DNA from 3 places in the Shewanella sedimentimangrovi genome. Region 1 is predicted to be linked to each of the others. Evidence: predicted binding sites of a transcription regulator. Region 1 holds the regulator's gene; each other region holds the start of a gene.
What was found. The regulator NrdR, encoded in region 1, represses ribonucleotide reductase genes. The targets are predictions, from matches to a motif close to AAACACNANATNTNGTGTTT.
Positions count from the first base shown of each region.

Region 2: a site for NrdR is predicted at 9,051-9,070, ahead of nrdD (anaerobic ribonucleoside-triphosphate reductase). Genes of this name have one in related genera too.
Region 3: a site for NrdR is predicted at 7,955-7,974, ahead of nrdA (class 1a ribonucleoside-diphosphate reductase subunit alpha). Genes of this name have one in related genera too.

Region 1 is NZ_CP071502.1:1,139,251-1,150,057, reverse strand. Features, by position in the region: gene thiL (thiamine-phosphate kinase) at 1-714, opposite strand, end outside; gene nusB (transcription antitermination factor NusB) at 813-1,217, opposite strand; gene ribH (6,7-dimethyl-8-ribityllumazine synthase) at 1,233-1,709, opposite strand; gene ribBA (bifunctional 3,4-dihydroxy-2-butanone-4-phosphate synthase/GTP cyclohydrolase II) at 1,858-2,961, opposite strand; gene JYB85_RS04850 (riboflavin synthase) at 3,085-3,738, opposite strand; gene ribD (bifunctional diaminohydroxyphosphoribosylaminopyrimidine deaminase/5-amino-6-(5-phosphoribosylamino)uracil reductase RibD) at 3,775-4,902, opposite strand; gene nrdR (transcriptional regulator NrdR) at 4,934-5,386, opposite strand; gene glyA (serine hydroxymethyltransferase) at 5,490-6,743, opposite strand; gene ettA (energy-dependent translational throttle protein EttA) at 6,968-8,635, shown strand; gene JYB85_RS04825 (HD-GYP domain-containing protein) at 8,727-9,992, opposite strand; gene JYB85_RS04820 (substrate-binding periplasmic protein) at 10,301-10,807, shown strand, end outside.
Region 2 is NZ_CP071502.1:1,606,868-1,617,674, reverse strand. Features, by position in the region: gene JYB85_RS06850 (sensor histidine kinase) at 202-1,878, shown strand; gene btsR (two-component system response regulator BtsR) at 1,875-2,585, shown strand; gene JYB85_RS06840 (carbon starvation CstA family protein) at 2,705-4,138, shown strand; gene JYB85_RS06835 (VF530 family protein) at 4,243-4,653, shown strand; gene JYB85_RS06830 (hypothetical protein) at 4,711-5,085, shown strand; gene ribA (GTP cyclohydrolase II) at 5,155-5,772, opposite strand; gene JYB85_RS06820 (YibL family ribosome-associated protein) at 5,918-6,274, opposite strand; gene nrdG (anaerobic ribonucleoside-triphosphate reductase-activating protein) at 6,326-6,826, opposite strand; gene nrdD (anaerobic ribonucleoside-triphosphate reductase) at 6,871-8,988, opposite strand; gene rssA (patatin-like phospholipase RssA) at 9,263-10,246, opposite strand; gene JYB85_RS06800 (DEAD/DEAH box helicase) at 10,505-10,807, shown strand, end outside.
Region 3 is NZ_CP071502.1:2,113,076-2,123,882, forward strand. Features, by position in the region: gene aroA (3-phosphoshikimate 1-carboxyvinyltransferase) at 1-347, opposite strand, end outside; gene JYB85_RS09190 (amino acid aminotransferase) at 769-1,959, shown strand; gene serC (3-phosphoserine/phosphohydroxythreonine transaminase) at 2,049-3,140, opposite strand; gene gyrA (DNA topoisomerase (ATP-hydrolyzing) subunit A) at 3,224-5,929, opposite strand; gene ubiG (bifunctional 2-polyprenyl-6-hydroxyphenol methylase/3-demethylubiquinol 3-O-methyltransferase UbiG) at 6,339-7,052, shown strand; gene JYB85_RS09210 (HAD family hydrolase) at 7,045-7,719, shown strand; gene nrdA (class 1a ribonucleoside-diphosphate reductase subunit alpha) at 8,128-10,416, shown strand; gene nrdB (class Ia ribonucleoside-diphosphate reductase subunit beta) at 10,483-10,807, shown strand, end outside.

The DNA of each region.
Region 1 (10,807 bases):
GGGCAGGTTTTCCACCTCTATATTGGCACCGACGCCGGAGGCCTTGAGTATATGCCCCAGATCCGACACCAGACCATCGGACAGGTCTATGGCGCTGGAGGCCAGGCCACGCAGGGACTGGCCCGCGAGGACTCTGGGCACCGGACGGTAATGGCGCTCGATAAGGTATTCCCTGTGTTCGGGTCGGGTCTGTTCAACGCCGCGCAGCAGATCCAGTCCCAGGGCAGAGTCTCCCAGGGTACCGGTCACATAGACCCAATCGCCCACGTGGGCACCATAGCGGGTCAGCGCCTTGCCGGCCGGAACCTGGCCATGGACTGTGATGCTGAACATTTTCACCGGGCTGGCGGTGGTATCACCACCGATAAGGGCTATGCCGTAGTAGTCGGCGGCCTCGAACAGGCCTGTGCTGAATTCGCTCAGCCAGGCTTCCTCGGCTTGGGGCAGGCTCAGAGCCAGGGTCATCCAGGCGGGTTCGGCACCCATGGCCGCCAGATCCGACAGATTGACCGCCAAGGCCTTGTAACCCAGGGCACGTGCCGGCATATCGGCAAAGAAGTGTACCCCTTCCACCAGGGTATCGCAGGAGATGGCCAGTTGCTTGCCTTCGGCGGGCTGCACCAGGGCGCAGTCATCACCTATGCCATGCACCACATCGCGGCGCAAAGGGCCGCGGCCATTGAAGAATTGATCTATGAGTTGGAATTCTTTCACTGTATTCCCGCTGCCTCGGCCAGGCAGCGCCTCGGAAATCACCAGAATGGACACCCGCCGTAAATGAAAAACGGTACCCTCAGGATACCGTTTTCAGTTTACTTGCGCGCAACCAGCTTATCCAGGATGCCGTTGACGAACTTGTGACCGTCTTCGGCACCGAAGGCCTTGGCCAGCTCGATGGCTTCGTTAATCACTACCTTGTAAGGCACATCCTTGCGGAAGGTCAGCTCATAGGCCGCCAGACGCAGGATGGCTTTTTCTACCGGAGAGACATCATCGAAGTCCCTGTCCAGTTGTGGCAGTAACATTTCATCGAGTTGGGCTTTCTTGGTTGCCGTACCAGCAAACAATTCACGGAAATAAGCGATGTCGACACCGTCGATGTTTTGCTCGGTGAGGAACTCGTGTTCCACGTCCGCGACGTTGTTACCGCTCAGTTGCCATGAATAGATGGCTTGGACCGCCAGACGACGGGCCTTACGGCGCTCAGAAGGCTTCATTATTTTTCCTACTTGTTACAGCTGTGAATCGATTGCTTGCAGCACATTGACCATTTCCAGCAGACCCAGAGCAGCTTCACCGCCCTTGTTGCCTGCCTTGGTACCTGAGCGCTCAATGGCCTGCTCTATGGTATCTGTGGTCAACACACCGAAAGAAACCGGGGTATTGAATTCCAGGGAAACCTGGGCCAGACCCTTGTTGCACTCACCGGCGACGAAATCGAAGTGGGGAGTGCCGCCACGGATCACAGCACCCAGGGCTATGATGCCGTCGAACTTGCCGGAGGCGGCCACTTTCTTGGCGGCCAGCGGCAGTTCAAAGGCGCCGGGTACGCGCACAACAGTGATGTTGTCATCGCTCACCTGACCGAAACGTTTCAGGGTATCAATGGCGCCCTCAAGCAGGCTCTCAACCAGAAAACTGTTGAAACGCGATACCACGATCGCCACTTTGGCAGTTTTCGCTTCGATATTACCTTGTACTATGTGCATTATCTTACCTAGTTCAGCTAAAGCACCCGGCTCGGGGCAACCAGCCTGGGCACCTTACGGCACCCGGGCAAAAAAGTGGCGCTATCATACCACAGGCTTTTGCCCCGTTCCCTATGCAATTTGTTCGAAAACGGGATTTTTGTGTGCCTTACTCGGCCACGTACTCTGTCACTTCCAGACCGAAGCCCGACAGCGAATGATACTTCTTCGGTGAGCTCAGCAGGCGCATCTTACTGACACCCAGGTTCGCCAGAATTTGTGAGCCGACACCCACACGGCGCGAGGTACCTGCCCACTTGGCGGACGCAGGCGCCTGGCCCTTGTCCTCGGCCTCGAAGGCCTTGACCTTGGCCAGGATATCGCTGCTGTGTTCACGGTTACCCAGCAGCACCAGCACCCCACCCTCTTTGGCGATGCGCTCCATGGCCACTTCCAGCGGCCAGCTGCGCTGCTGATCACGCTCGGAGTGCAGCAGGTCGTTGAAGGTATTGGTCAGGTGCACCCGCACCAGTATATCTTCCTTGACCTCGCCTTTAACCAGGGCAAAGTGCAGCTGGTTGTCTATGGTGTCGCGGAAGGTGTGCATTTCAAACTCACCGAAACGGGTCGGCAGGCGGCACTGGGCCTCGCGCACCACTGTGGTTTCTGTGTTGTTGCGGTATTCAATCAGATCGGCAATGGTGCCTATCTTGATGCCGTGCTTTTCGGAGAAGATTTCCAGATCCGGACGACGGGCCATGGTGCCGTCTTCGTTGAGGATTTCCACTATCACCCCGGAAGGCTCAAGGCCTGCCAGGCGGGCCAGATCGCAACCGGCTTCGGTGTGACCGGCGCGGGTCAGCACGCCTCCGTCCTGGGCCATCAGCGGGAAGATATGACCGGGCTGCACCAGATCGGCGGCCTTGGCATCCTTGGCCACGGCGGCTTTGACTGTGACGGCGCGGTCATGGGCGCTGATCCCCGTGGTCACACCTTCGGCGGCCTCGATGGACACTGTAAAGTTGGTGGAGAACTGGGCATTGTTGTTGCTTACCATCAGCGGCAGGTTCAGCTGCTGGCAACGGGCCTTGGTCATGGTCTGACAGATGAGGCCACGGCCATAGGTGGCCATGAAGTTGATGGCCTCGGGGGTCACCAGCTCAGCCGCCATAATCAGGTCGCCCTCGTTTTCCCTGTCCTCATCGTCCATCAGGATAACCATTTTGCCCTGACGTATGTCCTCGATGATCTCTTCGATACTGTGTAGCGCCATTGTAAGACCTTTATTCTGTGCTAATGAATCTGTGCTGTTGAATGGGGTGAATTCTAACCGGCCCCGGGCTAAATACCAGTCCGGTGACCAAAAACCATGACGGGCGCCCACAGCGCCCGTGCCTTATCCGAGAAATCCCGAGCGCGCCAGCAGCTCCATGGTAACGCCGCCGCTGCCCTGCTCTTTGCCTGATTGCATCAGCCGCTCCAGATAGCGGGCAATCTGGTCCACTTCCAGGTTGACCCTGTCGCCGACACTCAGCTCAAGCAGGGTGGTTTCGCTGGCGGTGTGCGGCACTATGGTAAGGCGGAAGCGATTGCCGTCCACTTCGTTGACCGTCAGACTGACGCCATCGATAGTGATTGAGCCCTTGTGGGCTATATAACGCGCCAGCTCAGCCGGGGCTTCAAGCCAAAATTCGATGGCCTTGCCAAGGTTGCTGCGGGATACCACTGTGGCACGGCCATCCACGTGGCCACTGACCAGATGACCGCCGAGGCGGGTAGTTGGGGTCACGGCCTTTTCCAGGTTGACCCGGGCGCCGGGGCGATAGTCACCAAAACCGGTCAGCTTGACCGTTTCGGCAGAGACATCTGCCACATAGCCATCCTTCAGGCACTGCACCACGGTCAGGCACACGCCGTTGGTGGCTATGCTGTCGCCAAGGCGCACGTCACTGAGATCCAGCTTGCCGCTGTTGACCGTGAGGCGAATGTCATCGCCCATACGCTCCAGCCTGCTCAAGGTACCGACGGCTTCGATAATTCCGGTAAACATATACTCTGTCCTAGCTAGTGCTCTGTCCCGGGGCCTTCAGGCCGCAGCGAGTCTGAAAACAAATCGTCTGTCCTGGCCCAGGCGGCGCTCGTCCACCAAAGTCAGGGAAGGTATGGCATCCATGGTCTGAAAGTCCGGCAATTGCAGCAGATCTCGACCATGGCTGCCGAGGATCTTGGGCGCCTGATACAACACCAGCTCATCGCACAAACCCAGCTCAACAAAACTGCCGGCCAGCTTGGCACCGGCTTCCACCAGCACCAGGTTGCAGCTCTGGCCCAAATGGTTGAGCAGCGCGGCAAGATCAATGCGGCCATCGCCCGCGGGCAGCACCAGGGTGCTGACAAAATGGGGCAAGGCCTTGAGCAGCTCAGGCTCATAGGGCGTGGCAGACACCAGGATAATGGGGCTTTCGATACCAAAGAGTTTGGCCTTGGGCGAGATGCGGCAGTTGCTGTCCAGCACCACCCGCACCGGCTGAATAAGCTCGGCCTCGGCAAGACTATTACCCAAACCGCCGAGCTCAGCATGGCGAACATTAAGCGACGGGTCGTCTGCCAGCACTGTGCCTATGCCCGTGATAAGGGCGCAACTTTGGGCCCTGAGCCGCTGCACGTCGCGGCGCGCCTCCGGGCCGGTAATCCATTTGGACTCGCCGTTGGCCAGGGCCGTCTTGCCATCGAGGCTTGCGGCCAGCTTGACCCGCACATAGGGGCGTTTGCGCTCCATACGCGATAAAAATCCCGGGTTAAGGCTACGGGCATCGCCTTCCAGCAGGCCGGACTGCACCTCGATACCGGCATCCTGCAATAATTTAATGCCGCGACCGGCCACCTCGGGATTGGGATCTGTCATGGCCACCACCACCCGCTTGAGGCCGTGCTCAATCAGCGCCTTGGCGCAGGGGGGCGTGCGGCCGTAATGGCTGCATGGTTCCAGGGTGACGTAAGCGGTGGCGCCGCGGGCCTTGTCTCCCGCCTGACGCAGGGCATGGACCTCGGCGTGAGGGCCGCCGGCACGTATATGCCAGCCCTCGCCCACTATGGCGCCATCGCTATCCACTATGACGCAACCCACATTGGGGTTGGGGCGGGTGGTGTAACTGCCGCGCCGCGCCAGCATGATGGCGCGGCTCATCATTTGGGTATCGGTTGCAGACCACATAAAGCTATGCCTGTTATCTGATTTGATGAGATTAGTTCTTTTGCAGCCTGGCGATGGCCTCGCCGAACTCGGACACGTCTTCGAAGGCGCGATACACAGAAGCAAAGCGGATATAGGCCACTTTGTCGAGTTCAATCAGGCTGTCCATCATCAGGTTGCCGATCATTTCCGATGGCACTTCCCGCTCGCCGGTGGCGCGCAGGGTGGATTTAATCTTGGTCAGGGCTTCTTCTATCTGATCCATGGACACGGGGCGTTTTTCCACCGCCCGCAGCATGCCGCCGCGCAGCTTCTCTTCATCGAAGGGCTGACGACTGCCGTCACGCTTGATGACCCTTGGCATCACCAGTTCGGCACCTTCAAAGGTGGTGAAGCGCTCGTGGCACTCGGTGCACTCCCGCCGCCGCCGTACCTGATGCCCTTCCCCCACCAGCCGGGAGTCTATGACCTTGGTATCGGTTGCGTTGCAAAATGGGCAGTGCATGGGGCCTCCTGGTGCGGAAACTGGGCTAATTGGAGCATAAACGCAGCAAATAAAATGGCCGCTTGAGCAGCGGCCATGAGTGTATCCTATTCAGGTTAAAAGGTTAACCGTAAACAGGGAAACGGGCGCACAGTTCCAGCACCTGGCCTTTCACGCGCTCGATAACTGCGTCGTCTTTGGCATTGTCCAGCACGTCACAGATCCAGCCGGTCAGTTCACGGGCTTCGGCTTCCTTGAAACCACGGCGGGTGATGGCCGGAGTACCGATACGGATACCCGAGGTCACGAAAGGTGAACGTGGGTCGTTTGGCACTGAGTTCTTGTTAACTGTGATGTTGGCGCGGCCCAGGGCTGCGTCGGCTTCTTTACCGGTCAGATCGCGACCGATGAGGTCCAGCAGCATCAGGTGGTTGTCGGTACCGCCGGACACTATCTTGTAGCCGCGGGATTTGAACACTTCCACCATGGCCTTGGCGTTGGCCACAACCTGCTGTTGGTATACCTTGAATTCTGGCTCCAGGGCTTCCTTGAAGGCCACGGCTTTACCGGCGATCACGTGCATCAGAGGACCACCCTGACCACCAGGGAATACCGCAGAGTTCAGCTTCTTGTACAGCTCTTCATCGTCCGCGGCAGAGATGATCAAACCACCACGGGGACCGGCCAGGGTCTTGTGGGTAGTAGAAGTCACCACGTGGGCGTGTGGCACGGGGTTGGGGTACACACCGGCGGCAATCAGACCGGCCACGTGGGCCATGTCAACAAACAGGTAGGCGCCAATCTTGTCGGCGATTTCACGCAGCTTGGCCCAGTCAACTATGCCCGAGTAAGCGGAGAAGCCACCGATGATCATCTTGGGCTTGTGCTCCAGCGCCAGGCGCTCCAGCTCAACGTAGTCAATCTTGCCGGCTTCATCGATACCGTAAGGAATGATGTTGTACAGCTTGCCGGAGAAGTTCACCGGTGAACCGTGGGTCAGGTGGCCACCGTGGGCCAGGTTCATACCCAGTACAGTGTCACCGGGTTGCAGCAGAGTCATGTACACGGCCATGTTGGCCTGGGAGCCGGAGTGAGGCTGCACGTTGGCGAAAGTGGCACCGAACAGTTCCTTGGCACGCTCAATGGCCAGGGTTTCCACTACGTCGACATACTCACATCCACCGTAGTAACGCTTGCCGGGATAACCTTCGGCGTACTTGTTGGTCAGCTGTGAACCCTGAGCCTGCATCACGCGGGGAGAGGTGTAGTTCTCGGAGGCGATGAGTTCAATGTGCTCTTCCTGACGCAGGGTTTCATCCTGGATCGCCTGGAACAGCTCGGGATCATAGTCGGCAATATTCATGGTTTTGTTCAGCATTGGTCACTCCAGCTGGCAAATCTTATAGGTAGGGTTGCGCGGTATTCTACTCTGCAAACGGCTTCAAGCCCAGTCGGATGATGATGAAAATCCGTCTCACAGCCAATGACTGTGTTTCATGATGAAAACAGTTTCGCCGTGAAGCGATTCCCCGGCAGCCATCTGGCAGTAACAGAGGCAAATTGGTAAACTGCCGACAATTTTTTTGGATCAGAGAATCTTTCATGGCTCAGTTCGTTTACAGCATGCTCAGGGTCGGCAAGATAGTGCCGCCCAAGAAGCAAATTCTTAAAGACATTTCATTGAGTTTCTTCCCCGGCGCCAAGATTGGTGTTTTGGGTCTGAACGGCTCGGGTAAGTCCACCTTGCTGCGCATCATGGCCGGCCTGGACACGGAAATCGAGGGTGAAGCCCGCCCCATGCCGGGTCTGAAAATTGGTTACCTGCCTCAGGAGCCAAAACTGAACCCGAACCAGACGGTGCGTGAAGCCATAGAAGAAGCGGTACACGAGGCCAAGAACGCCCTCAAGCGTCTGGACGAAGTGTACGCCGCCTACGCCGATCCCGATGCCGACTTCGATGCCCTGGCACGGGAGCAAGGGGAGCTGGAAGCCATCATCCAGTCCCAGGATGCCCACAACCTGGACCATATCCTCGAGCGCGCCGCCGACGCCCTGCGTCTGCCGGATTGGGACGAGAAAATCGAGGTGCTGTCAGGTGGTGAACGCCGCCGCGTGGCCCTGTGCCGCCTGCTGCTGGAAAAGCCGGAGATGCTGCTGCTCGACGAACCCACCAACCACCTGGATGCCGAATCCGTGGCCTGGCTGGAGCACTTCCTGCAGGAATACGCCGGTACTGTGGTAGCCATTACCCACGACCGTTACTTCCTCGACAATGCCGCCGGCTGGATCCTGGAACTGGACCGCGGCGAGGGTATCCCCTGGCAGGGTAACTACTCCAGCTGGCTGGAGCAGAAAGATGCCCGTCTGAAGCAGGAGGCCGCCACCGAAAGCGCCCGTCAAAAGACCATTGCCAAGGAATTGGAGTGGGTGCGTCAGGGTGCCAAGGGCCGTCAGTCAAAGGGCAAGGCCCGTATGAACCGCTTCGAAGAGCTGAACAGCTCCGATTACCAACGCCGCAACGAGACCAACGAGCTGTTTATTCCGCCCGGGCCTCGTTTGGGTGACAAGGTGATCGAAGTTAACAACCTGACCAAGAGCTATGGCGACCGGGTACTTATCGACAACCTGTCCTTCTCTGTACCCAAGGGCGCCATAGTCGGCATTATCGGTGCCAACGGTGCCGGTAAGTCGACCCTGTTCCGCATGCTGACCGGAACAGAACAGCCCGACAGCGGCACTATAGATCTGGGTGAAACGGTACAGCTGGCGTCGGTTGAGCAGTTCCGCGACTCAATGAACGACAAGAATACCGTGTGGCAGGAAATCTCCGGCGGCCAGGACATCATGCGTATCAATAACCTGGAGATCCCGAGCCGTGCCTACGTGGGCCGCTTCAACTTCCGCGGCGCCGATCAGCAAAAGATCATCGGCACCCTGTCCGGTGGTGAGCGCAACCGTGTGCATCTGGCCAAGCTGCTGCAAGCCGGCGGCAACGTGCTGCTGCTCGACGAACCCACCAACGATCTGGACGTGGAAACCCTGCGCGCCCTGGAAGAGGCCCTGCTGGAATTCCCCGGCTGCGCCATGGTTATTTCGCACGACCGTTGGTTCCTCGACCGTATCTGTACCCATATCCTAGACTACCGCGACGAGGGTCAGGTGAACTTCTACGAAGGCAACTACACAGAGTACTCAGCCTGGCTGAAGAACACCTATGGCGCCGACGTAGTTGAACCGCACAGGCTCAAGTACAAGCGCATGACCAAGTAAGCGCTTGCTTCAAGCATAAAAAAGGAGACCCTCGGGTCTCCTTTTTTATGCCGCGTTTCGACTCAGTCAGTGGCACTGAATAGCAAGGGGTTTAACCTTCGTGTGCCAGCAGGTCGAGGATTTCCTGCATATCCAGGTTGAAGTCATCGGCACGGACACATTTGACTATCAGGTCATCGGTCACGGTCGCCAAATCTATGTCCTCTCCCACCTCGAAGCGCTTGGGGCTTATGTGATAGAAGGGTCTGACCCTGGGACGGATAGGGTCATGCGCATTGCGGCTTTCCACTATCGCCAGACGATTGGACTCCAGCTGCACCACAGCGCCCACGGGATAGACCCCCATGCACCTGATGAATTGATCCACCAACTCGGCATCCAGCTCATTATTGGCCGCCAGCGCCCGCAGTATGTTGAAGGCCTTCACCTGGGAATAGCCGTCCTTATAGCAGCGGTTGGCGGTCAGGGCGTCGAAGATGTCGCAGATGCTGATCATGCGGCCGTAGCGGCTGATTTGTTCGCTGCTGACGCCCATGGGATACCCCTTGCCATTGAGTTTCTCGTGGTGCAGGGCCGCCACCTCCAGGCTCAAGGGGCTCAGGCCCGGGGTTTTGCGCATGATGGCGATGGAGTGACTGGCGTGTGACTTCATCACCTCAAACTCCATATCGCTTAGTTTTCCGGGTTTGTTGAGTATGGCGTCGGGCACCATTATCTTGCCCACATCGTGCAGATAGGCGCCTATGGCCAGTTGCTGAATGATGTCCTTGTCCAGCTTCAGATACACGGCAAACATGGTCATCAGCACAGACACGGCCACCGAATGCTCCAGCAAATATTCGTCTTTTTTGCGGATATTAATTACGCAGGCCAGGGCATCGGGGTTGTTGAAGATCACTTCGGTGGATTCAGAGGTGATCTTGTTTACCGAGGGCATGTCCAGCGGCAAGCCGTGCTGGGCGTTATGAAACAGCCCCTTTTGGATGGCCTTGGACTCATCGAAAACCTGCTTGGCCTTGATAATTTCTTCCTTGGCCAGCCCGCGAGATCCACTCTTTCCGGCGCCCGGCACCGCTGCCGGTGCAGGCTTGGGCATCCCGACTTCCCGGGGAGCGAGCGGCTTTTTCAGCGGCGCCGCCTGGGTCTCAGTGGACGCCTGAGCGACAAGGGGCTCTGTGTCGCGGGTTTTGCTGCCATCGATTAACAGCCGCTCCACCCCCTTGCGTCTGAGGGCCTCAATAACACGTTCGCTCTCCAGCCACCCCTGGCTGCGGAGACGAAACTTGTCTTTTGGCGCGGTGATTTCAACGACGTACATGCCGACGCTGACTTCTGCAATGTTATGTTCTTTAAGCATAAATCCACATCCAATGTCACTGTTTCAGCTGGCCGTTCCTTGCCGGGCCGACAACAATCCCGAGGTTGATTGGTGCAGTATGACCTAACTGGATACGCGACTCAAACAGCCTGTGCAGCCCAACCCCACTAAACCAATATGATTTTGAGATGTCTCGTTTAAAGCAGCCATTTTTCTAACCAAAGACGGCTTAATCACTTTCACTCAATTTGCGATATGCTGCATTCAATATGCGCAATTTGTTGCTGTTGTTCCTTCTGGATGCGGGTTATTATTCGCAGCAAATGGACAGGACTACAGGGACAGTCATGCGCATCATTTTTCTCCTTCTTTTCGCTCTGCTGACCCAGGCTGTCAGCGCCAATCAAACCTCATTGCAATTGGCGGCGGAAGACAGTTGGCCTCCCTTCGCCGATGATACCGGTCGCGGCTTGTCCCATGAACTTATCAAACGTGCCTTTGCCAAAAGCGGCGTTAAGGTCGACTCCCTGGTAGTGCCCTATTCCCGAGCCCTGATGATGGCCGAAAAAGGCCAGGTGGATGGGGTGTTCAATGTGGCCCGTCAGCAAAGCACGGAAGACAGGTTTGTGTTCGGCGCAACACCCTTGTTTGTGGCCAAGGCATCCTTCTATGAATACCGCCAGCGTCCTCTGCCCGCCCGTGATAAACACTTGCTACCTGAGGGCACCATTATTGGCGTGATGGAAGGCTATGAATACGGCGACGAGTTTGCCTCCCTGAAAAACCTGCGGTTGCTGGAGGTGAGCAGTCAGCAACAGCTGATTAACCTGTTATTGTGCGGCCGCATTCAGGGG
Region 2 (10,807 bases), 470 kb from region 1:
GAAGGTAAGCCGCTTGAGCCTTGTCGGGGCCTGGGCTAACATCCTTGCCAACAGACACAGTTGGATTAACCCAAGGGGACGTTGCCGGCGAAGCCTGGCTGTTGCAGCCAGCGTCAGCAGCAATCATCCCGCCTCCAGCCTTAAGTCTGCGTCTTATCCCTGTGACGTCGCTTTGGGCCGGAGCTTTTGGAGAGCAGTTGCATGCCGCTTATCCTGCTTTTAACGCAGCAGATGTGCCTTTATCTGGTATTCGTCTATCTGGCCAGCAAGACCCCTTTGTTCAAGGTATTGACCGAAAGCTCCCCACGGCTCCCCCATAAGATCATCATCTATCTAATTTTTTCGACCTTCTGCATCATGGCCACCTATTTTGGCGAACAAACCCATGGGGCGATTGCCAACACCCGGGCCATGGGGGCAGTCCTTGGTGGCTTGCTCGGTGGTCCGGTGACCGGGCTGGCGGTGGGGCTTACCGGTGGTCTGCACCGCTACAGCATGGGTGGATTTACCGACGTGGCCTGTGCCCTGTCAACGACACTGGAGGGCCTTTCGGCGGGACTGCTGAGTCTCACCCTGAGGCGACTGGGTAAACCGGAACTCAGCTATCATCCTCTGGTGGCGGGCCTGGCAACTTTTTACGCTGAAATCATGCAAATGCTGATCATACTGATAGTGGCCAAGCCCTTTGAGGACGCCTGGGCACTGGTCCAGCAGATTGCACCGCCCATGTTGCTGGTCAACTCCATGGGGGCGGCCCTCTTTATGAGCATGCTCAAAGATCAGAAGGCCATGTTCGACAAACTGTCGTCGAGCTTTTCCACCAAGGCACTCAAAATTGCCGAGCGCAGTGTTGGATTGCTTTCACAGGGATTTAACGAGCGCACCAGCGCCGAGGTGGCGCAAATCGTCATTGAGGAAACCAATGTCGGCGCTGTGGCCATCACAGACAGGGAAAAACTGCTGGCTTTTATCGGCATTGGAGCCGATCACCATATTCCCGGGACGCCAATCGCCTCGAAAATCACCCTGGAGGCCATACAGGACAACAAGGTGATGTTCGCCGATGGCGTTGAATTGCCCTACGCCTGTTCCATCTCGCCCCAATGCCGTCTGGGGTCCAGCCTGGTGATCCCCTTGCGCAGTGATACCGAGGTTATAGGCACCATCAAGTTGTACGAACCTAAAAACAAACTGTTTCTCAACATCAACCGGACATTGGGTGAAGGGATAGCCAGGCTGCTGTCCAACCAGATACTTTATGGCCGGGTGGAACAGCAGAAAATCCTGCTGACCCAGACCGAACTCAAATTACTGCAAGCCCAGGTCAATCCGCATTTCCTGTTCAATGCACTCAATACCATAGGCGCCATCATTCGCCGCAATCCCGACAAGGCCAGAGGCCTGCTGCAGCAGTTATCGCAGTTTTTACGCATCAATCTCAAACGCAGCCCGGATCTGGTGTCGCTGGCCGATGAGCTTGAGCACATAGAAGCCTATCTGGGCATTGAAAGAGCGCGCTTTATCGACAAACTCAGTGTCGATATCCGCATCCCGGTGGAACTGATGCAGCAAAAATTGCCGGCTTTTACCCTGCAGCCCATCATAGAAAATGCGGTCAAACATGGCACCTCGCAGCTGCTGGAACAAGGCAGGATCCAGGTTACCGGTAAGGCTGAAGCAGGTATATTGGTGCTGGAAGTGACCGACAATGCCGGCCTCTATCAAGCCAAGGAAAGCAGCGAGGGTCTGGGTATGAACCTGGTGCACAAACGGATCCAGAATCAATTCGGTAACCAATATGGGGTAAAGGTAGACTGCCGGGCCGACGAATATACCCGGGTAACCATCACCCTGCCACTGACGGAGAAAGAGTCGTGATTTCCTGCATCCTGGTTGATGACGAACCCTACGCCCGGGAGGCACTGGCCGAACTGCTGGCCAAGTCGCCGGATATCCTTATTCTTGCTCAGGCGGGTAATGCCATTGAGGCCATGCAGGCCATCAACGAACTCAAACCGCAATTGGTGTTTCTGGATATCCAAATGCCAAGGATAAGTGGCATGGAACTGCTGGCAATGTTGGATAAAAGCACCATGCCAAGGATAGTGTTTGTCACCGCCTTTGATGAATTCGCCATCAAGGCCTTCGAATACCATGCCTTCGATTACCTGCTCAAACCCATAGATCCCGACAGACTGGAACAAACCCTGGCACGGCTAAGGCAGGACTTGGCCCCCAAAGATCTCGGGCCCGTTACCCCGGCCGAACTCACCCACCTGCCCTGCTTCAGTGGCAACCGCCTCAAGGTGGTGCCCATCTCTGATGTGGAATTTATTTTCAGCGACGTTGGCGGCGTTCACGTGGCGACGACCAATGGCCTGGTGCATACCCAGATGACCCTCAAACTGCTGGAGGAAAAAACCCGGCTCATCTTCTGTCATCGCCAGTATCTGGTGGCGCCTGCTGCCATCGCCGAGATAGAGTTGCAGGATGGCGGCGCCGAAGTCATTACCCGCAGCGGTGCCAGGGTGCCGGTATCCAGGCGCTATCTTAAAGAACTCAAGCAGTATTTCGGATTTCACTGAACCACTGACGCCGGCAGATAACCGCTCAACCTTTCCATTCGACCGCTCGGTCAAAATCACCACCAGGGTGGCTTTCCTTCCCATAAACTGCCAGTACTGAAAAAAGAAGGAGAGAAGCAATGACCTGGTTCCTACTCTGCGTTGGCCTGCTCATCGGCGGCTACGTGATTTACGGCACCTTCGTGGAGAAGGTGTTCGGGATCAATGCCAAACGGCAAACACCGGCCTTTACCCAAACCGACGGGGTTGATTACGTGCCCATGTCCAAGGGCAAGGTGTACCTTATTCAACTGCTTAACATTGCCGGCGTAGGTCCGATCTTTGGCCCTATCCTGGGTGCGCTCTATGGCCCTGCCGCCATGTTGTGGATAGTCATAGGCTGTATTTTTGCCGGTGCGGTGCACGATTATTTTTCCGGCATGCTGTCGGTACGCAATGGGGGCCAATCGGTACCCAATCTGGCGGGCAAATACCTGGGCAAGAAAGCCAAGCACTTCATGAATGTCTTTGCCACCATACTCTTACTGTTGGTGGGCGTAGTATTTATTTCTGCACCTGCGGGCCTGCTGTCCAAGTTGACCGGCGCCGATATCAGCATCTTCGTTGGTATAATTTTCGTTTACTACCTGGTAGCCACCATAGTCCCGGTGGACAAGATCATAGGTCGCCTCTATCCCTTCTTCGGCGCCCTGCTGCTGTTCATGTCCGTGGGACTGACCATAGCCCTGCTGGTCTCCACCGAACACAGTTTGCTGCCAGGTGTTCAGGCGTCTGACTTCCTGACCAACCTCAATCCCAAGGATATGCCACTGTGGCCGGCCCTCTTTATCACCATTGCCTGTGGCGCCATTTCCGGCTTCCATGCTACCCAATCGCCTTTGATGGCCCGCTGCATGGAAAATGAATCCAACGGCCGCTTCGTGTTCTTCGGTGCCATGATAGGTGAAGGCATAATCGCCCTGATCTGGTGTGCCATTGCCCTGTCATTCTTCGGCGGTGTTGAAGGCCTCGCCAGCGGCATGGCCGGCAATCCTGCCAACGTGGTCTATGAAGCGTCCACCGGTCTGCTGGGTACCATAGGTGGCTTTATGGCGGTACTGGGTGTGATAGTGCTGCCAATCACCTCGGGTGATACCGCATTCCGCTCAGCCCGTCTGATCCTGTCAGAGTTCTTCAACCTGCCACAAAATGAGATGGGTAAACGTCTGCTGCTGGCTATCCCACTGTTCGTGGTCGGAGCCATACTGACACAGGTGGACTTCGGGGTGATTTGGCGCTATTTCGGTGTGGCCAACCAAGCTACCGCCGTACTTATGCTCTGGACCGCTTCCGCTTACCTGATGCGTCATAATAAGCTGCACTGGATCTGTACTGTGCCTGCTACCTTTATGACCTCTGTGGTGGTGACCTTCCTGATCAACTCCGCCACCCTGGGTGCCGGTCTGCCCATGCCCCTCTCCACCGTGGCAGGCATCATTATCGCTGTTACTGTAGCGGGCGGTCTGTTATTGACCACCAAGGGTAAGGCGGTTGAAGTGGCCGAAAAAGCCTGAGGCTGGCAGCACGCACAAAGGTCGGCAATGCCGGCCTTTGTTTTTTGTTGCCCCGACGGGTTACAATCGGGTTTTGCCCACCGCGCCCGTCAAACAGAGCCCACATGTCCGAACAACCCAATAATCCACTTCACGGCCTGACACTCAAACACATTCTGGAGTATCTGGTAGCTGAGCTCGGTTGGCCTGCTTTGGCACAGCGCATTGCCATACGCTGCTTCAGCCAGGATCCCAGCATCAAATCCAGTCTGACTTTTTTACGTCGCACCCTCTGGGCCAGGGAAAAAGTCGAGCATTTGTACCTTGAGTGTCACGGCCTGCCGGTCCCCATGGCCAGGGTTGAAGCACACTCAGCGCAAACGAAACACCCAGCCCAAACGAAACACACTGCTCAAACAACACACACAGCCAAGGCAAAGCCTGCCGACAAAGAGGCGGCTGCCGGTAAAAGCACCACCAAGCCGGAGCATGGCAGCGGCGCTGTCAACGCCGACATCTGGGGCAAACGCAGCTAAAGCCAGGCACCCGATTGGCCGATAACCTGATATTGGAGTCCAAGAAAGGGTTGTGTCATGGCCATGTTGATTTCCCCTGCGTCCGCCCTGCCTGGAGTGGGACCAACAACCAGGCTCAATCAGGCAAGTGAGCCAAGCAAAGACCTGGTCCGGGCCCTGGATATTGCCGAAGCCTTTGGTGCCAGCCGTGAGGCCACCTCTGAACTAAACCGTCAACAGGAACACCAGGATCCCCTCGAGCAACAAATTGCCAAGCTCAGGGCTCGTCTGCAGGAATTAAACAAAGAATTACAGCAGCTCAGAGGCAACCACTCGGACAGTGCCGAACACAGACGCGAACAGCTTGGGCGTGAATTGACCGAGCTTAATGCCAGGCTGCTTGCACTGACGGGGGAGCAGCTGAAAGCGGCCCGACGGGCCAAGGGAGCCTAGCCCGAACCCTATAAAAAATCAGCGCCATAAGGCGCTGATTTTTATTCATATATGAGCACTGAAACACATTCAGTCCTGATGGTCATCGTTAAAATGGACCTCGGACATCATATGCCCCAGGGCATCGGACTTGGTCTTGAGATAGGCCTCGTTATAACGGTTCTTACCCACCTGCAACGGCACCCGCTCCACCACGTCCATGCCCACATCCTGCATAGCCTTGACCTTGCGCGGATTATTGGTCATCAAACGCACCTGGGTGACACCTATATGGGCCAGCATGGGGGCTATCATGTCATATTTCCGCATATCGGCCGCAAAGCCCAGACGCTCATTGGCTTCGACGGTATTGGCCCCCTGATCCTGCAACTCATAGGCGCGGATCTTGTTGAGCAAACCAATGCCACGCCCTTCCTGACGCAGATAAAGGATAAAACCGCTACCGGCTTCGGCAATGTTTTGCATGGCGGTCTGCAGTTGGAAACCACAGTCACAGCGCAGGCTGAACAGGGCATCCCCGGTAAGACATTCGGAGTGGATCCGCCCCAGCACCGGGGTCTTGGCATCCAGCTCACCGTAAGTCAGCGCCACATGTTCCTTGCCTGTCTCGGTATCTTCAAAACCGTGCATGGCAAAGATGCCCCAAGGGGTGGGCAATTTGGAAGTGGCGACGTATTTTATCGACATGTTTCAACCTTCACGACAGCTCTCATTCCATGAGACAGCTGAAATCCCTGACAAAACAGACGGCGCCGACAACTGCGGCGCCTCGGGAGCCCTATTCTAAGCACTTTTGGCTGGTACAGGAATACCCAAGTGATTAACTGGGATATCAGAAAGGTTTGGGCGCAAAACCCGTCACCTCGGTCAGGCCCATCTGCCTTCCCAGGGCCGTCATGGGATGAACCACCACCAGTCCCTTGACCGATTTTTTCAGCTTACCCATGTCGGCCTGTTCGGCCTTGGTGATGGCGCGCCTGAACGGTAAATCCTTGACTTCACCGGCCTGTTTGCCCAGTTCCCGGCTTTGTTGCTGTTTGACACTGGCGATACGTTTGGTTAGGGCCGCCATTTCCTGCTTGAACTGCGCTACCACATGCTGATCGCCCCGCTGCTCGGCAGCGGCGAGCTTGCGGCGGAATTTATCGAGCTTATCGTTAAGCTCATGCAGTTCTTGTTTCAAATTCATGCTGTTACCTATTCAATACCTTAATGCACCTGCGTGGTGCCAAGGGAGGCATTATAACAGCGAAGCGCCTGCCTGGCGTGAATTATTTGGCTTGAGGGTCAACACCCGCTGGTTGCTGCTGCCGCGCCAGGGCAATCCCGGTGACAGCAACTCCTGCACAAAGGGGCCATCCACCAGCACGTCCACCAGCTCGACCACAGCGCGCTGTGCGTCGCTCAGGTTTTCATGCACATAGCCGGTCCAGAGCCAGACATCCTTGCCCGGGCATTCCCGCCGCACCCGCTGCAACAAGGCGCCAACGGCGGCCAGATTCGCCGGATGCAGGGGATCGCCACCGGACAGGCTGAGGCCCCGGCGCGGGACTCGCGTGTCGTTGAGATCGTGGATCAGGGTATCGGCCATGGCCTTATCGAACACCTGCCCGCTGCGCAGATCCCAGGTGGACTGGTTATAGCAACCGCGGCACTGGTGTTCGCAGCCGGCCACAAACAGTGTCACCCGGGTACCCGGACCATTGACCACATCGAGCGGATAGTATTTGTGGAAGTTCATCTGTGCGCCCTCGGGGGCGCCAAAGCGCCCCTTGTGGTTCAGGATTAAAGGTGTTTGACCCGGCGTTTAACCTCTTCCTGCTTGCCATGGTTAAACGGCCTGGCGTCCGGGCTGCCAAGGTAACCGCAGACCCGACGGGTCACAGATACCCGGCTAGGTTCATGGTTGCCACAGGAGGGGCAGACGAAACCCTTGCTGGTACAGGAAAACTCGCCGGTAAAGCCGCAGTCGTAACATTCATCGATGGGCGTGTTGGTGCCATAGTAAGGTACCCGGCTATAGCTGTAGTCCCACACGTTCTCCAACGCTTCCAGGTTGTGCTGCATGTTGGGGTATTCGCCGTAACAAATGAAGCCACCGGTGGCCAGCAGCGGATATGGCGCCTCGAAATCAATCTTGTCGTAGGGCGTAACCTTCTTTTCCACATCGAGGTGGAAACTGTTGGTGTAATACCCCTTGTCGGTGACACCGGGGATCACCCCAAACTCACTGGCATCTATCTTGGCAAAACGGCTGCACAGACTCTCGCTGGGAGTGCTGTAGAGACTGAAGCCATAACCGGTTTCGGCCTTCCAGCGCTTGGTGGCCGCCTGCATATGGGCCACTATGTCGAGCGCCTTTTGCCGCAGCCGGGCCGAATCGTAAAGGTGCTCTTCGGTGCCGTAGAGGGCATTGACGGTTTCGTGCAAACCAATGTAACCAAGGGATATTGAGGCGCGGCCGTTTTTGAAAATGGGCGCGATATCATCATCGGCCTTGAGCCTGACACCACAGGCGCCTTCCATATAGAGGATCGGCGCAACCCTGGCCTTAACCCCCTGCAAACGCTCGATACGGGTGTCGAGTGCCGTCCTCGCCGTGGCCAGACGTTCATCCAGCAGGCGGAAAAACTCGCTCTCATCGCCCTTGGCCAGCAAGGCAATTCGGGGCAGATTGAGGCTGACTACCCCCAGGTTATTACGGCCTTCGTGTTTGAGCTCACCATTTTCCTCATAAACCCCGAGGAAACTGCGACAGCCCATGGGCGTTTTAAAGGAGCCGGTCACCTTCTCCACCTGCTCGTAATTGAGGATGTCGGGATACATGCGCTGGGATGCACACTTCAACGCCAGTTGCTTGATGTCATAGTTGCAATCGCCGGCCTTGTGGTTAATCCCATCGCGAATGGCAAATACCAGTTTGGGGAATACCGCCGTCTTGCGATTACGTCCCAGGCCTTCGAGCCGCACCTGCAGGATTGACTGTTGGATTAACCTCGATTCCCAGCGGGTTCCCAGGCCAAAGCCAAAGGTGACAAAAGGGGTTTGGCCATTGGCGGTGTGCAGGGTATTGACCTCGTACTCCAGAGACTGGAATGCGTCGTGGCACTCTTTCTCTGTCAGGGCGATGGCGTAATCCTTGGCATCCTTGACACCCCAGGTCAGCGCGGTTTGGTAATGCTTCTCGTAGCTCTTGGCCACAAAGGGCGCCAGCACTTCATCGATGCGGTTGATTGTGGTGCCACCATAAATATGGCTTGCCACCTGGGCTATGATTTGCGCCGTTACCGCCGTGGCGGTGGAAATGGATTTTGGAGTCTCAATCTCGGCATTGCCCATTTTGAAGCCCCGGGTCAGCATGCCTTCCAGATCGATAAGCATACAGTTGAACATGGGGAAAAATGGTGCGTAATCAAGATCATGATAATGAATATCACCGGCCTCGTGGGCGGCCACCACATCCTTGGGCAGAATATGGCGCTTGGCATAGTGCTTGGCTATGATGCCGGCCAGCAGGTCCCTTTGGGTAGGGATGACCTTGGAGTCCTTGTTGGCATTTTCATGCAACAGGGCGGCGTTGGTCTGCTCCACCAGTGAGCGGATCTCCTGATTGAGCCTGCTGCTGGCCTCGCGGCACACGTCCCTGTCGTGACGGTACTCAATATAATGGCGGGCGACCTCCTTATAGGGGCCTTCCATCAGACAGTTTTCCACCGCCAACTGCAGCTCGTGGATGTGCACCTGCTGCAGGTGACTGACACCGGCATGCACCACTGCCGCCACTGTGGCGGCGTAGTCCACGTCCTCAATTCCCTCATGGGCAGAGGCCGCGATCACGGCATCACGGATACGGGTTTCATCAAACGGGGCTTGGCAACCATCCCTCTTTATCACGACCGGCATCTTCATTCCCTCTTGGCTCTGTTGAAATAAGCACCACATCATCTAGTGCTTTATATAGGCACAAACACAATATGTTGCGTATTAAGCGGCAAAGTGAATGACAATACCTTGATCTGGATCATGTAAGAAAACGCCTGTTGCCACAGGCAAAAATAAGCGATATTTTCGCTTCCAAGCCCTTGACCGAGCCGAATCCCACGGGTAGGAAAGCCGCCCTTTCAGACTGCTTCCGACAGAGAAATCAGCCGCAAGCATTTGAATTTAAAATGCTTGTTTATCGTCCCAGGGCTGCTTCAATCAAATGTGCCGACGCCATTACCGCGGCCTCGCCGGCGGCAATGGCTTCCCGGGCTCGATGGAACTCCATAGTGCCGATATCATTGACCTTGGGCAGCAGGCAGACATCGGGCGGATCCCCCATCAAGCGGGCCCGCTTGTGTCTTTGTTCGAGGATTTCCATGGACTGCGACATCACCGCCCACATGCCGGGATCGGAGTTGTTTCCAAGGGCAAATTTGTCGCTGAGATTGGAGACGTATTCCTTGCCGCGGGCGAGCAAATCCATAAAGCCATTGCCCTGGGATTCCAGGGCCCGGGACTGCTCCAGCGCCGACGACGTCTCGCTGCGGATCTCAATCGGAAATTCCGCATTGCGTTGGCGCCTGTGACCACTGAGATCGACGGCGATAACCACATCCACATCCATGGCGCGGCACACAGACACGGGCACGGGATTGACTACGGCACCGTCCACCAGCCAACGCTCCCCCAGGCGCACCGGCGGCAAAATGCCGGGCATGGAGCAGGAAGCCCGCACCGCCTGGCGCAGATCGCCTTCACGGATCCAGATTTCCTGGCCGCTGTAGAGATCCGTGGCCACGGCCGCAAAAGGAATGGCAAGGGCCTCAATCTGCAAGTCGCCAATGTGTGATTGCAACACATCAAACACCCGCTCGCCGCCGATAATGCCACCGCGGCGCCAGCTTAAATCCATCAGCCCCAGTACATCCCAGCTGGAAAATCCACTGACCCAGTTATCCAATTCCTGCAAGCGACCATTGGCATAGGCCGCCCCCACCAGGGCACCGACCGAACAACCGGCCACCTTATCGGGTTTCACCCCCAGTGCCAGCAAGGCCTTCAGAACCCCAATGTGGGCCCAACCCTTGGCGGCACCGCTGCCCAATGCCAGCCCTATGGTGGGAGACTTGGAGCTTGTATGGTTGCTGGTGCTGTTGGGGGCTGGCTTTGGGGTCATATGCTACGTCCTTTTGTGATACCGCTCAGATGGCAACTCCGGCGCGAATTGCCTGAATGCCATCAAGGTTAACAGCTTGGCGGGCGCATGAAAACGGCCACGACAGCAAGCAATTAGCGCAGGCAAAGCCGGTGTTCGCCGGCAGACTTTTGTCCGCCGGGGCTCATAAAGTTCGTGGCCGGGGCGCCAACTTGAGGGTATAATGTCCGGCTGAAATTTTTACCCGTGCCAAAAGCGCACGCCAACGGAGCCCTTCCTTTGCAATTTAGTGATTTTTCCCTCGACAAGCGTCTGCTGCAGAGCCTGAAACACATGGGGATAGAAACCCCCACAGCCGTCCAGGCCGGGGCCTTGCCCATCGCCCTCGCCGGCAAAGACTTGATGGCCTCATCCAAGACGGGTTCGGGGAAAACCCTGGCATTTTTGCTGCCGGCGTTGCAAAGGGTGATAGCGACCCGGGCACTGAGCAAGAAAGATCCGCGGGTGTTGATCTTGCTGCCGACCCGGGAGCTGGCCAATCAGGTTTATGCCCAACTCAGGCTCTTGGTGGCCAATACCCAG
Region 3 (10,807 bases), 970 kb from region 1:
GTGAGAGTAAACGCGCCCTGTCCCAGGGTCAGAGCTGCGCACAGAGGCCGCATGGCGGTGCCGGCATTGCCAAGAAACAGCTCCTGAGGCTGCGCCGCATTAATGGGGCCACCCAGCCCTTGCACAACGCAGGTTTGCTTGTCGCCTGACAATTTAAAACCGATACCCAATTGCTTCAGAGCCACCAACATATGGCGAATGTCATCGGAATCCAGCAGGTTGACCAGGGTGGTTTCACCCTCGGCCAGGGTAGCGAGCAGCAGGGCCCGGTTGGAAATGCTCTTGGATCCGGGAATGTTCACTTCTCCCCGGAACCCTTTTACTGGCTCAAGACGTAATTGCTTCATCGTTTCTCACTTAACTTTTTGAGTGGCCATGTTCTCCAATGTCAGGAGTATCCATGGCAGCTTGACTGGCAAGACAACGCTACAGGCTGTCAGCTTTTAGTTACGTTTACTGAAGGAATGATTCCGTTTTGAGTCTTCATGCTTCTAAAAATACTCAATGGCCACGGGCTTTCAACCGTTTTTTGTCGCAAACGGCCCTTTGTTCAATGATTTTTGTTCAAGATGACAAAAATTGCCCTTGTTTTAGCCAATCCAGACCGGATTTGACCAGAAAAGTTGCCAATTCCCACAGGGCTTTTCCGTCTCGCTCAGGCTTTTGATGCTGGTATTTGCGTTTAACTGCGGTGCAATTCAGGCTATGCTAGGTGTTCATTCCAAAGGGCCAGACTGGCCTGATAAACCAGCAGAAGGTAAAGGAAAGATGTTTCAATATCTCAGCGCCATGCCGGCAGATCCCATTCTGGGCTTATTGACCAAGTATCGTCAGGACAGTCATCCACAAAAGGTGGATCTGGGTGTCGGTGTGTATAAAGATCCCCAGGGCAATACCCCCATCCTGGCCTGCGTCAAGACCGCCGAAAAATTCAGGCTGGATACCGAAACCACCAAGGTCTATATCGGCCCCACAGGTTCTGCTTCCTTTAACGAGCTCACATCCGCCCTCGCCTTTGGCAGCGAGCATCCGGCCCTGAACGCGGGTCGCATCCGCACCGTATCCACTCCGGGTGGTACGGGAGCCCTCCGGGTCGCCGCCGATTTCATCGCCCGCTGTAAGCCCGGCGCCACCATTTGGGTGAGCGATCCTACCTGGGCCAACCACACAGGTCTGTTTCAGGCTGCCGGTCTGACGGTTAAAACCTATCCCTATTACGACTACCAGAACAAGACGCTCAGATTTGATGACATGCTGGCGACCCTGAAAACCGTCGGCAAGGACGATGTGGTGCTGCTGCACGCCTGCTGTCATAACCCCAGCGGTCAGGATCTGACACAGAATCAATGGGATCAAGTGGTTGCACTCACCAAGGACTGCGGCTTTATGCCCATGATAGATATGGCATACCAGGGCTTTGGTGACGGCGTCGATGAAGATGCCTATGGCGTCAGGGCCATGGCCGCCGCCGTCGACAACATGCTGCTGGCTTCTTCCTGCTCAAAAAATTTTGGTCTGTACCGTGAGCGCATCGGCGCCTGCTCCATCATAGCCAAAGACAGTGCCCAGGCCGATGTGGCTCTGTCTGTGCTGCTGTACGTGGTACGTTGCAATTACTCCATGCCGCCGGCCCACGGCGCCGCCATAGTGGAAACCATTCTGGGTTCGGCCGAGCTCAAGGCCCAATGGCTGGAGGAGCTCAAGGTGATGCGGGATCGCATCAATGGCAATCGCGCCATTTTGGTGGAAAAACTCAAGCAAAACGGCGTTGACCGCGACTTCAGCTTTATCGCCCGCCAGAAAGGCATGTTCTCCTTCCTCGGCATTGACGAGCAGCAGGTCGCCACCCTGATGCAGGACTACAGCATCTATATGGTGGGCTCCAGCCGCATCAGCATCGCCGGCATAAGCGAAGACAACGTGGATTATCTGGCCAAATCCATCGCTGCCATTCTCTGATAGCCCATAGGTTGCGCCAATGAAAAAGGACTGCCAAAGCAGTCCTTTTTCATGCGCTTTATAGCGTTCTTTTTAACCTTTTTATTGGCTTAGGCGTGCCTGGCGGCAAACTCTTCCATAAAGGTTACCAGGGCATCCACACCGTCCAGTGGCATGGCGTTATAGAGGCTGGCACGCATGCCGCCTACAATTCTGTGGCCCTTGAGCGCCAGCAATCCCCGGGCTTCGGCCTCGGTAAGGAAGTCCTTGTCAAGCGAGTCATCGGCCAGCTGAAAAGTGACATTCATGCGGGAGCGGTTTGCCACCGCCACCCCATTGCGGTAGAAGTCCAGCTTGTCTATACAAGCGTACAGTCTGGCGGCCTTCTCCTTGTTGATGGCTTCCATGGCTTTGACGCCGCCTATGCCTTTGAGCCAGCTAAAGACTTCTGCAGCCAGGTACCAGGCAAAGGTCGGTGGCGTGTTGAACATGGAGTCATGCTCGGCACAGAGGCGATAGTCCATGATGGAGGCCTGGGGCATCTGTGGCAGTGCCAGCAGGTCTTTGCGCACTATCACTATCGCCAGACCCGACGGGCCTATGTTTTTCTGGGCGCCGGCGTAAATCAGGCCATAGCGACTGACATCCAGCACACGGGACATGATGGTGGAAGACAGGTCCGCCACTATCGGCCAGGGACTGGTTATCTCATCAAAAATTTCGATACCATCGACCGTCTCATTGGGGCAATAGTGCAAATAGCGGTATTCATCGCCATTGCCTTTCAATACGGGCATTACCACTGTATTGATACCATTGATATTTTCAACGATATTCAGCGCATCTATCTGGCTGTCGCCCGCCAGCTTTCTGGCCTCTTCCATGGCCGACTTTGACCATTGACCGCTGACCAAATACAGGGCACGGCCTTTGTCTCCGAGAAAATTATTCACAACCGCTGCAAACTGGCCACGACCACCGCCGTGCATAAACAACACGTGGTAGTTGTCGGGTATCGACATGAGTTCGCGCAAATCGGCTTCGGCCTGTTTCGCCAGTGCAATGAATTCACTGCTGCGATGGCTGATCTCCATCACGGACACGCCCAGACCATTCCAATCAAGCAATTCCTGTTGCGCCTTTGCCATCACGGGTGGGGGCAACATCGCTGGACCGGCACAGAAATTATACTTAACGCTCACTCGCAATCTCCTCGGGTACTGTTTTTAAAATTCTGTTTCCACCAAAAAAACGAGCGTCACAATGGACGCCCGTTTTTCAGTTATTATGCTTCGGTGTCTTCACCCGCAGCCTCTTCTGTGTCTGCGGCCTCGTCGACCACCGGCACTATGGGTTCACCGTTCTCGTCGTATTCGACTTCGTCGCCGCCCTGGATTTCATCAATCCGCTGCAGACCGACCACGGTTTCATCCTCGGCGGTACGGATAATGGTCACGCCCTGAGTGTTACGACCTATGATGGACACACCATTGGCTGGCGTACGCACCAGGGTGCCCTTATCGCTGATGAGCATGATCTCGTCATTCTCACCTACCTGAACCGCACCCACTACGGCACCGTTACGCTCGCTGACCTTGATGGACACTACGCCCTTGGTGGCGCGGCTCTTGGCCGGATATTCCATCAGCTCGGTACGCTTACCGTATCCATTTTCGGTCACGGTCAAAATGGCACCATCGCCCTTGGGCACAATCAGGGACACTACTTTCTGACCATCTTCGAGGGCAATACCGCGCACGCCGGTGGCGTTACGGCCCATGGGGCGCACGCCCTTGAAGTTAATTTGCGGCTGACCGTTTTCATCCAGCACAGGGTTGCCGTTTTCATCAACCACGGCAACTTCTTCTCCTTCCTTGAAGCGCACAACCTTGCCGGCGTCAGAGAACAACATGATCTCGTTGCTGCCATCTGTGATATCCACACCGATCAGCTGATCACCATCCTTCAGGTTGACGGCAATGATACCGTTGGCCCGTGGACGGCTGTATTCGGTCAAGGCGGTTTTCTTCACTGTGCCGTGAGAAGTCGCCATGATGATGAACTTGCCTTCTTCGTACTCACGCACCGGCAGAATAGCCGTGATGCGTTCGCCTTCGGACAGCGGCAGCAGGTTGATAATAGGCTTGCCGCGGGACTGACGGCTGGCAAGCGGCAATTGATATACCTTGAGCCAGTACAGCTTACCCAGATCCGAGAAGCAGAGTATGGTGTCGTGGGTGTTGGCAACCAGCAGCTTCTCAACGAAGTCCTCGTCCTTCACCTTGGTTGCCGCCTTGCCCTTACCACCACGGCGCTGGGCCTGGTAATCGGACAGAGGCTGGTACTTGGCATAGCCAAGATGCGACAGGGTGACCACCACGTCTTCTTCGGTGATAAGATCTTCCAGGCTGATGTCGACGGCCGAGGCATTGATTTCGGTGCGGCGGGCATCGCCGAATTGCTCGAGGATCTCCTCCAGCTCTTCCTTAATCACTTCCATCAGGCGCTCAGGGCTGCGCAGAATAAACAGCAAAGCGGCGATGATTTCGAGCAGTTCCTCGTATTCCTGGAGGATCTTTTCGTGTTCCAGACCGGTTAGCTTGTGCAAACGCAGATCCAAAATCGCCTGGGCTTGTTGCTCGGTCAGGAAGTACAGGCCATCACGGATACCGTACTGGGGCTCCAGCCACTCTGGACGGGCGGCGTCATCACCGGCCTTTTCCAGCATGGCTTGCACGTTGCCCAAAGCCCAACCGTTTTCAATCAAACGTACCTTGGCTTCCGCAGGACTCGGAGAGGCCTTGATCAGCGCAATGATGGGGTCAATGTTGGCCAGGGCCACCGCCAGTGCTTCCAGAATGTGGGCACGGTCGCGGGCCTTGCGCAGTTCATATACGGTTCTGCGGGTAACGACTTCACGGCGATGCAGAATAAAGGCTTCCAGCATCTCCTTGAGGTTAAACAGCTTGGGTTGGCCATTGGCCAGGGCCACCATGTTGATACCAAAAGAGGTCTGCATCTGGGTATGGGCATAGAGGTTGTTCAGCACCACCTCGCCCACTTCGCCGCGCTTAATCTCGATAACGATACGCATACCGTCTTTATCGGATTCGTCACGCAGACCGCTGATGCCTTCCAGCTTCTTATCCTTCACCAGCTCGGCAATCTTTTCTATCAGACGAGCCTTGTTTACCTGGTAAGGAATTTCGGTAACGATAATGCGCTCGCGACCGCTGTCTTCGGTTTCGACTTCGGCACGGGCACGCATGATGGCCTTGCCGCGGCCGGTGCGATAAGCCTCTTCAATACCCTTGCGGCCATTGATGATGGCGGCTGTTGGGAAATCCGGACCCGGGATGTATTCCATCAGTTGCTCAATCGGCAACTCGGGATCTTCAATCAGCGCCAGACAACCCTGAATGATTTCATTGATGTTGTGTGGCGGAATGTTGGTGGCCATACCCACGGCAATACCGGAAGAACCGTTTACCAGCAGGTTGGGAATGCGTGTTGGCAGCACCGCAGGAATTTGTTCTGTGCCGTCATAGTTGGGCACATAGTCGACGGTTTCTTTGTCGAGATCGGCCAGCAGCTGATGAGCCAGCTTGTCCATGCGGATTTCGGTATAACGCATGGCCGCTGCCGCGTCACCGTCGATGGAACCGAAGTTACCCTGACCGTCCACCAGTGTGTAGCGCAGGGAGAAAGGTTGCGCCATCCGCACTATGGTGTCGTACACGGCACTGTCGCCGTGTGGGTGGTATTTACCTATAACGTCACCGACCACACGGGCGGATTTTTTGTAGGGCTTGTTCCAGTCGTTCTTCAACTCGCTCATGGCGAACAGCACGCGACGATGCACGGGTTTCAAACCGTCACGCACATCCGGCAATGCCCGGCCCACGATCACGCTCATGGCGTAATCCAGGTACGAATTCTTGAGTTCGTCTTCGATATTAATTGGCGAAATTGATGAAGCCAAATCAGTCATAAACTGCTCGATCCCCTGAAAAATAGCTGACAAGCCGGCATTCCGTGTCTTTGTCGAGCCAATAAACGTGATTTGGCATTCTAACACAGTAATTTATTGTCGGAAGCCCCTGTTTTGCATCTTGGTAACATGGGGCTCGGATTGTCCATGATATCAGGGGGCCGGATTACACTTTCACTAATAAATTCAGCGGAATATTTAAGGAATTGCCTTTAAGTACCGACAGTGTTCGCGCCATAAATCCGGGGTGTTTGTAGATTAAGTATCCAATTTCAATGTTCCCTGCTCATTAAAGCGCCAAATATGCCAATTAAGCGGGCAATAAAGGGCAAAGTTTGGCTTCTTAACCGGGGGCAAATCGCTATAATGGGCGCATCCTTATCCATCTGCGAAAAAATGGACTCTATATATGTCTCAGCACGCCAATGTCGATGCCAATGAAATAGCCAAATTTGAAAAGATGGCTGCAACCTGGTGGGATCCTGAAGGTGAGTTCAAGCCACTGCATCAACTCAATCCCCTGCGGCTCAACTATATAGACAAGACCGCCGGCGGCATCTTTGCCAAAGCAGTACTCGATGTCGGCTGTGGCGGCGGCATATTGTCGGAAAGCATGGCCCGTATCGGCGCCAGAGTGACAGGGCTGGATATGGGAGCAGAGCCTTTGGATGTCGCCAGACTGCATGCACTGGAAGCCGGCGTCAGTATTGACTATGTACAACAGACGGCCGAAGAACACAGAGACAGTCACAGGGAAAGCTATGACGTGGTCACCTGCATGGAGATGCTGGAGCATGTGCCCGATCCCCAGTCAGTGATCCAGGCCTGCTGCGACATGGTCAAACCCGGTGGCTGGGTGTTCTTTTCCACCATCAATCGCAATCTGCGCTCCTATGTGGAAACCATACTCGGCGCTGAGTATCTGCTGAAGATGTTACCCGTCGGCACCCATGACCACGGCAAGTTCATCAAGCCATCTGAATTGATGGCCATGGTAGACAATACCGCCCTGCTCAATCGCGACGCCCTGGGGATCCGTTACAACCCGTTGAGCGGCATGTTCGGCTACACCCAGAACCTGGATGTCAACTATATGATAGCCACGGTAAAACCCCTTGACTGATCTCCGACTGCGCCCCCAGGGGGTACTGCTTGATGTGGATGGCACCCTGGTGGATACGGCACCGGATCTGGTGCAGGCACTCAACCTGGCGTTAAGTGACTTCGGCTTACCGGAGGTTTCGCTGGCGCAAATGCGTCATGTGGCCTCCCACGGCAGCCTGGCACTGGTTGAAGCCGGCGCGCCGATGCAGCCCCAGGCGATGAAATACGAATTGCAACATGCGCTGCTACGCCACTATGCCCGTATCAACGGCCAGCATTGCGTGCTGTTTGCAGGCATGGCCGAACTGCTGAAAGAACTCGAACAGTCAGGGATCCCTGTTGGGGTTGTTACCAATAAAGCCGCCCGCTTTTGCCGCCCCTTGATGGGATCCCTGGGAATAGAAAGCGCGCTGTTGTCCATAGTGTGCGGAGACAGCACTCTGATGGCCAAACCCAATGCGGCGCCCATGTTACTGGCGGCGCAGCAACTGGGGGTGGCGCCGGCGGATATTTGGTATTTGGGCGACGCCGAGCGTGATATGCAGGCCGCGGTAAACGCAGGTATGGCGCCGGTCCTCGCCCTTTGGGGCTATTTGGGCGAGCAAGACGATATTGACAGTTGGCCAGTGGAATATCGGCTGAATTCGCCCTTGGAGTTGGTGCAATTAATCCGCAATCGCGGCTAAATTCGCCACAGAGAATTATGACGATCTTATTGCGATCGCCCATTAAAAAAGCGATCGCACCGGATCTCAAACTGGCAAAATAATCGCCAGCCGATGTTAAGCGCAGGGAAAAATTGCCCTCTGAAGTTAGCTTCCACTAACGTTTTTTTTATCCTCAAGATATCCACAAGATCTACACCAATTTCTTACTTGCAAATGGCCCCCCACCTCACTATCTTGTATCTTAGATTTAAATAAGCACCATATCTTGTGTATTGACAGCAATCAGACACACTAGAAATGCCCCGCTTAGCCAGTACAGCTTGTCTGCCAGATGTAGGTTAACGGTATTCCAGATTGATTGTTTACAAGGATACGTACGGTGGCGCCAATCATATTTACAGTGAAAAGAACCAAGGCCTATCTTCAATGAACAGCAACATGACAGTCACAAAGCGCAGTGGCGAAAGAGAGACAATTAATCTCGACAAGATCCACCGCGTCGTTACCTGGGCAGCCAAGGGCTTAAAAAACGTTTCCGTTTCCGAAGTAGAACTGCGCTCACATCTGCAATTCTTCGATGGCATTCCAACCGAAGCCATACATGAAACCATTATCAAGGCCGCGGCGGACCTGATCTCCCCCGAGTCTCCGGATTACCAATTCCTGGCGGCCCGTCTGGCCGTGTTCCACCTGCGCAAGAAGGCCTTTGGCCAATTCGAGCCGCCCAAGCTGTACGACCATGTGGTACGCCTGGTGGAAATGGGTAAATACGATCAGCACATCCTCGCCGACTACAGCAAGGAAGAGCTGGACGTACTCGACAGCTATATCGACCACTGGCGTGACATGGACTTCTCCTATGCCGCGGTTAAACAGCTCGAAGGCAAGTACCTGGTACAGAACCGCGTGACCCACGAAGTGTATGAGAGTGCCCAGTTCCTCTATATCCTGGTGGCCGCCTGTCTGTTTGCCGGTTATCCGAAGGAAACCCGCCTGAAGTACATCAAGGACTTCTACGACGCGGTGTCGACCTTCAAGATTTCTCTGCCCACGCCCATTATGTCAGGCGTGCGCACCCCAACCCGCCAGTTCAGCTCCTGTGTACTGATCGAGTGCGGTGACAGCCTGGATTCCATCAACGCCACTGCCTCTTCCATAGTGAAGTACGTCAGTCAGCGTGCCGGTATCGGCGTCAATGCCGGTCGTATTCGTGCCCTGGGCAGCCCAATCCGTGGCGGCGAAGCCTTCCACACAGGCTGTTTGCCCTTCTACAAGTATTTCCAGACCGCGGTGAAGTCCTGCTCCCAGGGCGGTGTCCGTGGTGGCGCGGCCACCCTGTTCTACCCCATATGGCACCTGGAAGTGGAATCCCTGCTGGTACTGAAAAACAACCGCGGCGTGGAAGACAACCGAGTCCGTCATCTGGACTACGGCGTGCAGTTGAACAAACTGATGTATCAGCGCCTGATCAAGGGTGAAAACATCTCCCTGTTCAGCCCCTCGGACGTACCAGGTCTCTACGATGCCTTCTTTGAAGATCAGGATGAATTCGAGCGCCTGTACCAGATGTATGAGCAGGATCCGGCCATCCGCAAGAAGACCCTCAAGGCAGTGGAACTCTTCTCGCTGATGATGCAGGAACGTGCCTCAACCGGTCGTATCTATATCCAGAACGTGGATCACTGCAATACCCACAGCCCGTTCGATGCCAAGGTGGCCCCAATTCGCCAGTCCAACCTGTGTCTGGAAATTGCCCTGCCCACCAAGCCGCTGGAAAGTGTCGATGACACCAATGGTGAAATCGCCCTCTGTACCCTGTCGGCACTGAACCTGGGCGCCATTGCCAATCTGGAAGAGCTGGAAAACCTGGCGGATCTGGCGGTACGTGCCCTCGACAACCTGCTGGACTACCAGGACTACCCCATCAAGGCGGCCCACATAGCCTCCATGAACCGTCGTACCCTGGGTATAGGTGTCATCAACTTCGCCAACTACCTGGCGAAAAACGGCATGAAGTATTCCGATGGCAGCGCCAACAACCTGACCCACAAAACCTTTGAAGCCATTCAGTACTACCTGCTGAAGGCGTCAATGAATCTGGCCAAGGAAAAAGGTGCCTGCCCTGCGTTCCATGAAACCACTTACGCCCAGGGCATACTGCCAATCGACACCTATAAGCGCGATCTGGACAAGATTTGTGACGAACCACTGCACCTGGATTGGGAAGCGCTGCGCAGCGATATCAAACATTATGGTCTGCGTAACTCCACCCTGTCGGCGCTGATGCCGTCCGAGACCTCTTCGCAGATCTCCAACGCCACCAACGGTATTGAGCCACCCCGTGGTCTGATTTCGGTCAAGGCCAGTAAAGACGGTCAGCTCAAGCAAGTGGTACCGGATTTTGACAGCCTCAAGCACAACTATGAGTTGCTGTGGCAGATGCCAGGCAACGACGGTTACCTGCAATTGGTGGGCATAATGCAGAAGTTCGTCGATCAGGCGATTTCGGCCAACACCAACTATGACCCTGCCCGCTTTGAAGGTCGTAAGGTGCCGATGCAGTTGTTGCTCAAAGACCTGCTGACCGCCTACAAGCTTGGCGTCAAGACGCTCTATTACCATAACACCCGTGATGGTGCGACCGATCAGCACGACGACATCACCAGTGTTGAAAAAGAAGATGACGGCTGCGCCGGCGGCGCCTGCAAGATCTGATGCGCCGTCAGACAACTCTTTGGTGTTAACGGGGGCCTTTGCCCCCTTTTGCCCGGAATACGAACCATGGCTTACAGTACATTTTGTCAAACCCCCAATGACGCGACCCGCGAACCCATGTTCTTCGGTCAGTCGGTCAACGTCGCCCGTTACGACCAACAGCGTTATGAAGTATTCGAGAAGTTAATCGAGAAGCAGCTGTCCTTCTTCTGGCGTCCGGAAGAAGTGGACGTCAGCCGCGACAAGATTGACTATGCGGCTCTGCCCGATCACGAGAAGCATATTTTTATTTCCAACCTCAAGTATCAGACCCTGCTGGACTCCATTCAGGGCCGTTCACCCAATGTGGCCTTCCTGCCGCTGGTGTCGCTGCCGGAGTTGGAAACCTGGA